3 regions of the Pseudogracilibacillus sp. ICA-222130 genome follow, and region 1 is predicted to be linked to each of the others. Evidence: riboswitches for the same ligand, from Rfam matches in the RefSeq annotation. Region 1 holds a riboswitch; each other region holds the start of a gene.
What was found. Region 1 has a riboswitch for thiamine pyrophosphate ahead of WKT09_RS08570 (thiamine phosphate synthase). Riboswitches for the same ligand answer to the same signal wherever they lie in the genome.
Positions count from the first base shown of each region.

Region 2: linked by a shared signal. The riboswitch ahead of WKT09_RS12690 (3-oxoacyl-ACP reductase) and the one ahead of WKT09_RS08570 (thiamine phosphate synthase) in region 1 are both predicted to bind thiamine pyrophosphate.
Region 3: linked by a shared signal. The riboswitch ahead of WKT09_RS07945 (ECF transporter S component) and the one ahead of WKT09_RS08570 (thiamine phosphate synthase) in region 1 are both predicted to bind thiamine pyrophosphate.

Region 1 covers NZ_JBBKBG010000018.1:35,031-39,321, forward strand. The annotation lists gene WKT09_RS08560 (acyl-CoA dehydrogenase family protein) at 1-1,230, shown strand, start outside; gene WKT09_RS08565 (hypothetical protein) at 1,336-1,659, shown strand; TPP riboswitch at 1,980-2,088, shown strand; gene WKT09_RS08570 (thiamine phosphate synthase) at 2,252-2,863, shown strand; gene thiS (sulfur carrier protein ThiS) at 2,865-3,068, shown strand; gene WKT09_RS08580 (thiazole synthase) at 3,111-3,875, shown strand; gene WKT09_RS08585 (MoeB/ThiF family adenylyltransferase) at 3,872-4,291, shown strand, end outside.
Region 2 covers NZ_JBBKBG010000044.1:5,330-9,620, forward strand. The annotation lists gene WKT09_RS12675 (response regulator transcription factor) at 1-501, shown strand, start outside; gene WKT09_RS12680 (HAMP domain-containing sensor histidine kinase) at 498-1,910, shown strand; gene WKT09_RS12685 (YfiT family bacillithiol transferase) at 2,058-2,567, shown strand; TPP riboswitch at 2,630-2,727, shown strand; gene WKT09_RS12690 (3-oxoacyl-ACP reductase) at 2,803-3,567, shown strand; gene WKT09_RS12695 (hypothetical protein) at 3,673-4,291, shown strand, end outside.
Region 3 covers NZ_JBBKBG010000016.1:4,022-8,312, forward strand. The annotation lists gene sufU (Fe-S cluster assembly sulfur transfer protein SufU) at 1-291, shown strand, start outside; gene sufB (Fe-S cluster assembly protein SufB) at 314-1,711, shown strand; gene WKT09_RS07940 (DUF2200 domain-containing protein) at 1,883-2,236, shown strand; TPP riboswitch at 2,393-2,496, shown strand; gene WKT09_RS07945 (ECF transporter S component) at 2,641-3,246, shown strand; gene WKT09_RS07950 (ABC transporter ATP-binding protein) at 3,236-4,291, shown strand, end outside.

The DNA.
Region 1 (4,291 bases):
AACTCTGATTTCGCTGATGTGTTCGTTGTATATGCAAAAATTGATGGCGAGCATTTTTCTGCATTTATTGTAGAGCGTGAATTCCCAGGAGTTTCTGTCGGACCAGAAGAGAAGAAAATGGGAATTAAGAGTTCATCGACACGTACATTAGTATTAGAAGATGCGGAAGTACCGGTAGAAAACTTATTAGGAGAAAAAGGCCGCGGACATATTATTGCGTTTAACATTTTAAACGTTGGTCGTTATAAGTTAGCAATCGGTGGCGTTGGTGGTGCGAAGCGTGCTTTAGAATTAGCAACGAAATATGTTAATGAACGTAAACAGTTCGGTACACCGATCTCGAGCTTTACTTTAACACAGGAAAAATTAGGAACGATGGCAGCAGAAATATACGCAAATGAAAGTGCCGTATACCGTACAGTAGGGTTATTTGAACAACGTATGGGATCATTGTCAGATGAAGAATTAAAAGACGGTCGTGAAATTGCAAATGCGATTGCGGAATATCAAATCGAATGTTCCATGAACAAATATACAGCAACAGAACTATTAGACTATGTTGCAGATGAAGCGGTTCAAATGCATGGTGGATATGGTTTCATGGCAGAGTATGAAGTCGAGCGTATGTACCGTGACTCACGTATTAACCGTATTTTTGAAGGAACGAACGAAATTAACCGTTTAATTGTTCCTGGTACATTATTGAAAAAAGCTATGAAAGGTGAATTGCCATTATTACAAGCAGCTCAAGGGTTACAGGAAGAGTTGTTAATGATGATGCCAGAAGAAGTTGGCACAGAGCCTTTAGAGCAAGAAAAATATTTACTGAAAAATGCGAAGAAAATCGTATTACTAGGTGCTGGATTAGCTGCTCAAAAATATATGCAAAAGCTAGAAGGCGAACAAGAAATCTTAGCAAACTTAGCAGATATGGCAGCAGAAGTGTACAATATGGAAGCGGCAATTTTACGTACGGAAAAAGCAATCGGACGCGATGGTGCGGATAAAGCGAACTTGAAGTTATTATATACACAAGTATATGCACAAGAAGCATTCAACCGTATCGAAGCAGATGCAAAAGAAATCTTAATTGCAGTAGAAGAAGGGGATACATTACGTATGATGTTGTCTTCTTTAAGAAAACTAACGCGTCATGATCCAATTAACGTCATTGCGAAGAAACGTGAAATCGCAGCAGAAATCATTGAAGCGGAGAAGTATATCGTATAAAATATACGATGCTTTGTGACGGTGTTCATCTATTATGGTGGACACCGTTTTTCTGATGTATTTGAAAGCTACTGGCTCTGCCCGGGAGGGGGGCAAGAATGCGGGTTGGAGTTGCAAGAATATGGCCTGAGGTTGCAAGAATACGGGCTGGAGTTGCAAGAATGTCATGCGAAGTTGCAAGAATATCATGCGAAGTTGCAAGAATATCGTGCGAAGTTGCAAGAATACGGGCTGGAGTTGCAAGAATATCGGGCAAAGTTGCAAGAATATCGTGCGAAGTTGCAAGAATACAGTTCGAAGTTGCAAGAATATCGAGTAAAGTTGCAAGAATACAGTTCAAAGTTGCAAGAATGTAGGCCAAAGTTGCAAGAGGCAACCATAAAGCTCAATCACCTTCCTCACAAAATGAAACAGGAAGTTATGATGTAGAAGATATTTTGTGGATACAATAGGAAGAAATCTAGGAATATGTATGAAATCTGCTAAAAAATGATGATATAAGCGAACAACTAACGTAATTTGAAAGTGCAATCCATTAACAGGACAACAAAATTAAAATTCTAACTTTATGGGTTCAGTACACACAACCTTCACACTAGTGGTTTTGATTTTAATAGATTGGGAGCGGTAGTGGAGGTTTTTTACTTGCGGTCATCATGACTACATGTTTAATGGACTGAAAAGGTACTTTTCCTTATTTGACATTTTTTCATTCCGTGATAAGATAAGGACGAACAAACAAAATTACATATGAACACTAGGGGTGCTTGTGTTACAAGCTGAGATCGGAGTATAACTCCGGGATTCTTATAACCTGATCTAGTTAAAACTAGCGAAGGGAAGTGATGTTTAGTATATATTTTCGGGAGAACTCGAAATTTTTGCATGGACGATATACATACTAGGCCACTTTCCTTTTCAATGGAGAGTGGCTTTTTCGTTCTCCTAAAATGGCTCTCTTGCATTCAGAAGAATCCGAATTTTCGTACTCCTTATTACGTATGAAAAGAGGTGAAGTACCTTGTTCCAACTACATGCTATATCTTCAGGCAATGAAACGGCCACTAGTTTTGCGGAAAAAGCACACGACATATATGACATCGTTGATTATATACACATTCGTGAACGATCTTGGACGGTGAAAGACTATGAAACTGCGATTCGACTTGTAAAAGCATATGATCCTACTTTACAAAAAATTATTATAAATGATCGCGCAGATATGGCGAGTATGTACGGTGTTCAACGCGTTCATTTGCCAGAACATAGTTATGAACCAGTACAAATCCGTGCTCATTTTCCCAATTTGGAATATGGTTGTGCCGTTCATCAAATCCCTTTTGCACAAAGTCGAGCACGGGAACAAGCGAAATATGTCATGTATGGTCATATTTTTCACACGACTTGTAAAAAGGACTTGAAACCCCGTGGTCTCCGCAAACTAAGTGAGCTCGTACATGCTGTTACGATTCCTGTCATAGCGGTCGGAGGGATTACAGCGGACAATATTAGTGCAGTGATGGATACAGGGGCAGCAGGAGCTGCAGTCATGTCGAATATTTTTTCTGTAGAGAATGTTCGTAAAAGCGCACAAGCGTACAAGGATAAAATATTAGAAAAAGGGAGTGAATGAAATGGATGTACGTATTAATGGGAATAAAATGAATATCCCACAAGATGTGAATACGATTTCTAAGTTGATTGCACATCTGAACATTTCGAATCCGGTTATTATCGTGGAACATAATGCACAAATTTTGCAAAAAGAAGACCACGCTACAACAGAAGTAGCACCGAATGACAACATTGAATTGATTCAATTCGTCGGTGGAGGTTAGAAAACGGTCTCCTCTCAAATAAAAACAAAAAGGAGCATACATATGTTACAAATTGGACCATATCATTTTCAATCTAAATTATTTTTAGGGACGGGAAAGTTTTCGAATTTTGATATTCAAAAAGAAGCAGTTGATGCATCAGAAACAGAAGTTTTAACATTCGCTGTACAACGAATGAATATTTATGAGCCGAATCAGCCGAATTTTTTAGAAAAGATTGATTTACAAAAATTCAAATTTTTACCGAATACTGCCGGTGCGAAAACGGCCGAAGAGGCTGTTCGAATTGCAAAATTAGCACAAGCATCAGGGATATGCCACATGGTGAAAGTTGAAATTATCGGTTGTGATAAAACATTATTGCCAGATCCAGTGGAAACATTACGAGCAACAGAAATGTTACTGGAAGAAGGGTTTATCGTTTTACCTTATACATCAGATGACGTCGTTTTAGCAAAACGTTTGGAAAATCTTGGTGCACATGCGATTATGCCGGGAGCATCGCCAATCGGTTCGGGTCAAGGAATTGTGAACCCGTTAAATTTACAATTCATTATCGAACAGTCAGAGGTACCTGTCATTGTTGATGCGGGAATTGGGTCCCCGACAGATGTAGCATATGCCATGGAGTTAGGGGCGGATGGTGTGTTATTAAATACAGCTGTTTCAGGAGCAACAGACCCCGTTAAAATGGCAGTGGCAATGAAACTTGCGGTTCAAGCTGGACAGTTAGGATTTGAAGCAGGGAGAATTCCGAAAAAGACCCATGCAGTTGCAAGTAGCCCGCAAGAAGGGCTCGGGCTATGAGACAAGATCGATATTCTAGGCAAATATTATTTCCGCCCATTGGAAACGATGGGCAGGAAATATTGCGAAATAAACATGTGCTCATCATTGGTGTTGGAGCATTAGGTACGCAAAGCGCGGAAATGCTTACACGTGCTGGAATTGGTACATTAACGATTGTTGACCGTGATTATATTGAATGGAGTAATTTACAACGGCAATATTTATTTACAGAAGCAGATGCAGAAAATCGAATGCCGAAAGCTGTTGCGGCGAAGCGAATTTTAAGTGAAATAAATAGTGAAGTAAACATCCATGCACATGTGATGGATGTGACACCGAATGAACTTACATATCTTGTTGATGGAGTGGATGTCATTTTAGATGCGACAGATAATTTTGATATTCGGATGATGATAAATGATATTTCCCATAAA
Region 2 (4,291 bases), on a different contig from region 1:
CGTAGTCATGACATCACAACACCAATCATTATGCTTACCGCAAAAGATGCGGAATCCGATCAAGTTCTTGGATTAGAACTTGGTGCAGATGATTATGTGACAAAGCCATTTAGTCCTTTAACATTAATGGCTAGAATTAAAGCTGTCATACGTCGTAGTCATCATGCAAACGTAGAAAATACTTCCATGGATCCACAGATGATTAGGATAAATAAAGAGACGAGAGAAGTGTTTGCTAACGGAAAGAATATTTTAGATTTCACGCCGAAAGAATTTGAATTACTGTCGTTTTTAATGGAACATGAGAAGCAAGTATTCACTCGTGAGCAATTATTAGAACATGTGTGGGGATATGACTTCTTTGGAGATGATCGGACAGTGGATGTACATATGAAAAGACTACGTACAAAATTAGGTGAAACAGCAAGTGAATGTCTACAAACGGTGTGGGGTGTAGGGTATAAATTTGTTTCACTTCCTTTAAAGGAACAAAATAAATGAAGTTTAAATATTTTTATCAACAGTTATTAAGCCATATTAGTGTCATCATCGTCGCTTTCCTTATCGTTGCTTTGTTGTTTACACAATTTGTCGAGCAATATATGTATGAAAATAAGACAGAAGAATTGATGACATATGGCGAAACAATTTTGGCGAATTTAACGGCATCGGAAAAGCCTCCGCAACAATTATTGCAGGAATATGGAAGTGTGTTAAAAAATCGCCCGATTCATTTTAGTTTATTTAATGAGCAATCTGAAATTATATATGCATCGGATGGAAAAATACCGGACATTCATTTGGATGATGCAGATTGGAATGAAGTGACAAAAGGTAATAAAGTTATTGTGAAAAAAGACTTTGAACAGTTCAAAGAAGGGGCAACATATGTGATATTGCCTTATTTTCAGGGTGAAAGGTTTGTCGGAGGTATTTTACTTGCAGCTCCAATAAGTGGATTGAGTAATGCGATAGATACAATGAATGCATCATTATGGAAAAGTGTCTATATTGCCGTTGCAACAGCTTTATTATTAAGTGCATTTTTAGCTAGATTTCATGTAAGACGTATTAATGTACTGAAACGAGCGACATCTGCTGTTGCAAAAGGAGATTATTCAATCAAGTTACCAACTTCTACAGTGGATGAAATTGGGGAGTTAGCGGTAGATTTCCAGCATATGGTCGATCAGTTAGAACAATCAGCAAACGAAATTGAGCGGTTAGAAAAGCGTAGACGTCAATTTATGGCAGATGTATCTCATGAGTTAAAAACACCATTAACAACGATTCGTGGAATGATTGAAGGATTGGAAAATAATATGATCCCGGCCTCAGAACAAGAACGTGCTTTACATCTTGCTGAGCAAGAGGCAAAACGACTCATTCGATTAGTGAATGAAAATTTAGATTACGAAAAAATCCGTTCGAATCAAATACAACTTCATATAGAAAAAGTACGAGTAGAGGAGTTGTATAGGATAGTGCAGGAACAATTGCATGCACTCGCAAAGGAAAAAGGAAATGACATCATGATAGATGTTCCGGGCGAGATGTATGTAGAAGCGGATATGGATCGGTTATTACAAGTTGTGATGAATATCGTTAAAAATAGTATGCAGTTTACAGAAAATGGCGTTATTACTTTACAAGCATATGAGGAAGCGGCAACTTCTGTACTCGTTTTAAAAGATACTGGTATTGGCATGGATACGAAAGAAGTGGAACATATTTGGGAGCGTTTCTATAAAGCAGATATTTCTAGAACGACCAATCCATATGGAGAATTTGGATTAGGATTATCTATTGTCAAACAACTTGTTACATTACATGACGGAACGATTGATGTACAAAGTGAAAAAGGAAAAGGAACGGTATTTACTATCACATTACCAAAAAGGAAGGAATAGAAAAGACTCGTTCATTTTGATGATGTTACTACAATTCATGGCTTTAGTTTTGAATCTGAATAGATAACATCTTTCTTATCTGACGAAACAAAACGATTTTTTATGGTAAAATAAGTCTATACAAAGTATACGAAAGGGGATAGGAACATGGATGTGACATATCCGATAGGGCAACTTGAAGTACCAAATAATGCAACAATGGATGATGTAGCAAATTGGTTAAGCGACATTGCAACGTATACAGACCGACTGCGTGAAACCGTAGACGGGTTGAGTGAGGAGCAGTTAGAAAAGAGATATCGTATAGATAGTTGGAACGTTAGAGAGTTAGTACATCATATCGCAGACTCGCAATTGAATATGTACCAACGTTTAAAGATGGCATTAACAGCTAATAATCCTGTTATTTATGCATTTGATCAAGATAAATGGATAGAACATGCAGATAATCGGTTACCTGTTGAATGTTCCATAAAAATGCTGGAAGGAATTAATGAGCGAATTGTCGCTTTAGGAAAAACGTTGACGAATGAAGACCTTTTGCGAACATTTACTCTTCATGGTAATGGAGAGGTGACAGTTGCTGCAAAGTTAAAAAAACTAAACTGGCATGAGGAACATCATTTAGCACATATTCATATCGCGCTTGATTCATAAACGTAAAGCGTTTACTTGAGAAGTTTAGCTGATATGATACAATACAAGTAAATTGCATATAAAAAAATCACTAGGGGAGCTTTATGCTGAGAAGAGTGTACTCTGACCCTTTGAACTTGAAGCAGTTAATACTGTCGTAAGGAAGTGGAAATGTTTTTACAATATAAGTATGTAAAGACCACTTTCTGCGTAAAGTGGTCTTTTTATATGGAATAAAATATTGGGAGGGATCAACATGGAATTAAAAGAACAAGTTGTATTAGTTACTGGTGGAAGTCGTGGATTAGGAGAGGCAATCGTTCGTCAATTTGCAGATGAAGGTGCACAAGTGGTTATTAATTATTTTTCAAGTAAGGAAAGAGCGGAAAGTATTGCAGAAAGTTTAGGAGCGAACCGTGCGATTGCGATTCAGGCGGATGTACGAGACGCGAAAAGTGTTGAAGCGATGTTTGCACGTGCGAAGGAATATTTTAAAAAGCCAATTACGACGATTGTAAACAATGCTTTAATCGATTTTTCCTTCAATGGAGATGATCGTAAAAAGTTAGATACTATTGGCTGGGAAGATTACCAAACACAATTACAAGGTAGTGTACAGGCAGTTTTACATACGATGCAAGCAGGCAGGGAGGATATGGTGGCACAAAAATTCGGTCGCATTATTAGTATTGGAACGAACTTAGTACAAAACCCTGTTGTGCCATATCATGATTATAATACGGCAAAGTCTGCCTTAATTGGAATGACGCGTTCTTTAGCGAAAGAGTTAGGCGCAAATGGTATTTCAGTAAATATGGTGTCAGGCGGGTTATTGCGTACAACAGATGCAAGTAAAGCAACACCGGACGTTGTTTTTGATGTGATTGAAGAAAGTACGCCACTCCAAAAAGTGACAACACCAGAAGATGTGGCGAAAACAGTACTGTTTTTTGCATCACCATGGGCAGATGCAGTAACAGGACAAAATTTAATCGTAGATGGTGGTTTAGTCATGCAATAAAAAACTAGTCTGAATAAAATAGAAGCTCCTCTTACTTTATGATATGATGACAAAAATGGTAAAAATTGTAATTACGGTCATTCTAATAAGGTTGGAGGGGTTTTTTTGAAAAAACAAATATATGCAATCATCATTTTGTGCTTTCTCATTATCCTTTTAACTGCATGTAATCAAGCATATAAGGAAGCAATGGAAAATGGTGAAAATGCCCTTAGTACGTTAGATTATGAAACAGCTCGATCTTATTTTGAAGAGGCATTGCTCGAAAAAGATTCAGATGAAGAAGCCGAAATGTATATCAGTCAAATAGAAGCAATGATGGATGGGATTTCATCCATGGACCAAGGCGAAATGACAAAGGCGGTAGAAGCTTTTTCCGAAGTAATAACTGTTTCTAATGCATCAGATGCATTGATAAAGGAAGCAAAAGCGAAATTAGAGGAGATAGAAAACTTAACATCTACGTATGAAGAAGTAACAGAGAAAGTGGAGGAAATTGAAACATTACATAATGATGGAATGTATAACGAAAGTCTAGATACTATTGAAAAGGTATTAGAAGAAGATCTTACCCATCCTTACGTGAAAGAGTTGCATACAACATTAACATCTTTAGAACAACAAATTAAGAAAAATGAGAAAAAGCGTAAGAAGATTGATAAAATCATCGATGAAGTTGCGACGTATGAGAAAGATAAAGCGTATGATGCAGGATTAAAAGCAG
Region 3 (4,291 bases), on a different contig from region 1:
CAGTTTAAACTCGATGGCGATATCGTAGAGGACGTTAAGTTTACAGGAGAAGGATGCTCCATCAGCCTTGCTTCTGCATCGATGATGACGCAAGCGATTAAAGGAAAAACTGTCGAAGAAGCGCTCGCAATGTCAGAGCTATTTTCACAAATGATGCTTGGGAAAGAAATAGATTTTGATGATTTTGGATTAGAAGATATTGAAGCATTACAAGGTGTCTCGAATTTTCCAGCGCGTATTAAATGTGCGACATTAGCATGGAAAGCGATGGAACGAGTACACAAAAAGTAAAAACTTTAAGGAGGTTTTTTACGTGGCTAAAAATGTACCTGAAATTGGTGAATATAAATACGGTTTCCAAGATAAAGACATTTCGGTGTTCCGTACGGAGAGAGGGTTAACGAAAGCTGTCGTGGAAGAAATTTCACGTATGAAGAACGAACCTGAATGGATGTTAGAAGAACGTCTAAAAGCTTTAGACATTTTCTACTCCAAGCCGATGCCTCAATGGGGTGGAGATTTATCTGAGTTAGATTTTGATGAAATTGTTTATTACGTGAAACCAACAGAACAACAAGGAAGAACTTGGGATGAAGTACCTGATGAAATTAAGCGTACGTTTGATGCATTAGGTATTCCTGAGGCAGAACAAAAATATTTAGCAGGGGTTTCTGCTCAGTACGAATCAGAAGTAGTATACCAAAGCTTAGAAGAGGACTTAGAGAAATTAGGAGTAATCTTCTCTGATACGGATTCGGCTTTACAAGAGCATGAAGAATATTTTAAAGAGTATTTCGGAAAAGTTGTACCAGCTTCAGACAATAAATTTGCTGCATTAAATACAGCAGTTTGGTCTGGTGGGTCTTTCATCTACGTACCAAAAGGAGTAGAAGCAAAAGTACCTTTACAAGCATATTTCCGTATTAACTCTGAAAATATGGGACAATTTGAAAGAACACTGATTATCGTGGATGAAGGGGCATCTGTACACTATGTGGAAGGATGTACAGCTCCAACCTATACGACAAACTCATTACACAGTGCGGTAGTAGAAATTTTCGTTCAAAAAGATGCTTCATGCCGTTATACAACTATCCAAAACTGGGCAAACAACGTGTACAACTTAGTTACAAAACGTGCATCGGTGGAAGCGAACGGTTCTATGGAGTGGATTGACGGTAATATGGGATCGAAATTAACGATGAAATACCCATCTGTTTTATTACGTGGGGAAGGTGCACGTGGTGTGACCATTTCCATCGCTATAGCTGGAAAAGGGCAACACCAAGATGCTGGTGCGAAAATGTTCCACTTAGCACCGAATACTTCCTCTTCCATCGTTTCGAAATCTATTTCAAAAGACGGCGGAAAAGTATCGTACCGCGGTATCGTTCACTTCGGACGTAAAGCAGAAGGAGCTCGCTCGAATATCGAGTGTGATACGTTAATTTTAGATAATATTTCCACGTCAGATACGATTCCGTACAACGAAATCTTAAATGACAATATTTCTCTTGAACACGAAGCGAAAGTATCAAAAGTTTCAGAAGAACAGTTATTCTACTTAATGAGTAGAGGACTAGAAGAACAAGAAGCAACAGATATGATCGTAATGGGTTTCATCGAGCCATTCACAAGAGAATTACCAATGGAATATGCAGTAGAAATGAACCGTCTAATCAAATTCGAGATGGAAGGTTCGATTGGTTAATCGCATAAAAATACCTATCACAATGATGATTGTGATAGGTTTTTTTTGTTCGATCAGTTTGGATGAATTGTAAAAAGTGACATCTTGAATGTGCATGTATAGAAAAAATTGCAACAAAGCTAAAGGAATATCATCATGCATGTTTTAGTGTGAAAGGATGGAGGAATGTAAATGAAAAAACATAAAATATATACGATGAGTTTTGCGAGTGTGTACCCACATTATATAACGAAGGCGGAGAGGAAAGGGCGGACGAAGGAAGAAGTAGATGAAATCATTCGTTGGTTGACAGGTTACAGTCAGGAACAACTCGAAACAGAACTTGATAAACAAACAGATTTTGAAACGTTTTTTGCACATGCACCAGCAATGAATGAGGCGAGAACACGTATTAAAGGAGTCATTTGTGGGGTACGCGTGGAAGAGAGCGAAGAACCATTGATGCAGGAAATTCGTTATTTAGATAAATTGATCGATGAATTGGCTAAAGGAAAAACAATGGAGAAAATTTTGCGAAAAAATTAATCGAAAAAAAGATTCCTTAATGTTTAAGCAAATCATCGAGGTCACTTTTGATTATTTACATCATGATGCTCGAATTTTCAGACATTGGAATAAAAATGGAGCTTGACAGTTCGCATGCAATCTCGTACAATCGTAGTTAGAAAATTTCATACATGTTAAAAGCACTAGGGGAGCTATGTTGAATGGCTGAGAAAGGTAAACCTTGACCCTTGGCACCCGATCTAGATAATACTAGCGTGGGGAAGTGTGGCCGGGCATATACTGTATATATGTTATTTTTGTATATTTATATATTCGACTGCATTTCCTTATCGGGATTGCAGTTTTTTTATTGGTGAAAAAAGGAAAGGAGCGATCAACAAACAACAAAGCACGACAATCATAACAAAGGAGTGTATGGACGTATGACAAAAAATTGGAAGTTGAAAGAAATTGTAATGTTATCGATTATTTCGGTTGTTGCTGGGGTACTATATATGTTTTTCGTGTTGTTTGCATCTACTTTACGAAATGTATTAACCCCGATTGGACTTGCGCCATTTAGTTTTGAGTTTGTGTTTGGATTATGGTTTATCGGATCTGTCGTTGCGATGTATATCATTCGGAAGCCTGGGGCAGCCCTTTTTACAGGAATTATTTCAGCTGGGGTTGAAATTTTAGCAGGTGGTCCTGGTGGGGCAAAGGTTTTAATCATTGGGCTTATCCAAGGGGCAGGGATTGAGACGGCATTTCTATTAACGAAATATAACAATTATCGTCTTGGCATACTAATTTTGTCCGGAATGATCGCAGCCATATATAGTTTTGTGTATCAATTATTCGCTTCTGGAAATCTGGATCTTGCTCCCTCTGTACTAATTGGGATGCTTTCGATTCGTTTAATAAGTGGAGCATTGCTAAGTGGTGTACTCGGAAAATGGATAGCAGATAAGTTGGCATGTACAGGTGTATTAGATGGTTATGCATTAGGAAAGGAGGTTAGAAAAAAACGTGAACAAGATGCTGCATAAACGAGTGAACGGTGATGAACATGCAAACGGAAGCAACTGGAGGGAAACAAAGCGTCCATTAGTCACCATTGAAAATTTTTCATTTGCTTATGAATCATTGGAGGAGGCCGTTTTACGGGAGCTGGATGTCACATTGTATGAAAATGAAGTGACATTGCTCATGGGGCCAAGCGGTTCTGGTAAAAGTACATTATCGCTCTGTTTAAATGGACTATACCCGGAAGCGGTGGAAGGAGAAACAGCTGGTTCCATAAGGTTTCGCGGAGAACATTTGCAAGATTCTCCAGCTGGCACATGGAGCAAACAGATCGGTGTCGTCTTTCAAGATCCTGAAGCACAATTTTGCATGATTCATGTTGCCGATGAGTTAGCTTTTACATTGGAAAATATGGCGATAAAAGAGCAAGAAATGGACGAAAAAATCGATGAAGTGCTTTTATTAGTCGGCATGGAAAAATATAAACATCGGAAACTTCACGAATTATCAGGAGGAGAAAAACAGAAAATTGCTTTAGCTGCCGTTCTTTTATTGGAACCGACATTGCTTATTTTAGATGAAGCGACGGTTAATTTGGATCCACATGCAACCGAATCATTTATCAACCTTATCCAACACATTCAAGAAGAACGACAAATGAGCGTATTCATTATCGACCATCAAGCAGATGCATGGTTGAATATGACAGACCGTGTATTATTATTAGGGAAAAATGGTCGCTTGCTACAAGATGCATCCCCAGAAGAAATGTTTACGACGTATAAAGCACAAGTGAAAGAAGCGGGCATTTTTATACCGAAGAAGTTTTCTAGCCATTCTTTTGGTGCTTGTTTGTATACTCGTTCCTCCACGCAAAATCGAAATGAAGCTAAAGACGCTGAAACCGTCATGCGTCTCGAACATGTTACTTATAAACGAAAAACGCGGACGATTTTAAAACAGATTCATATGGACATTCCGAAAGGTGCTTTTATATCTATTCTTGGCAGAAATGGGGCCGGTAAATCTACCTTGCTTGAGTTGATGGCTGGAATTATCCCCCCGACG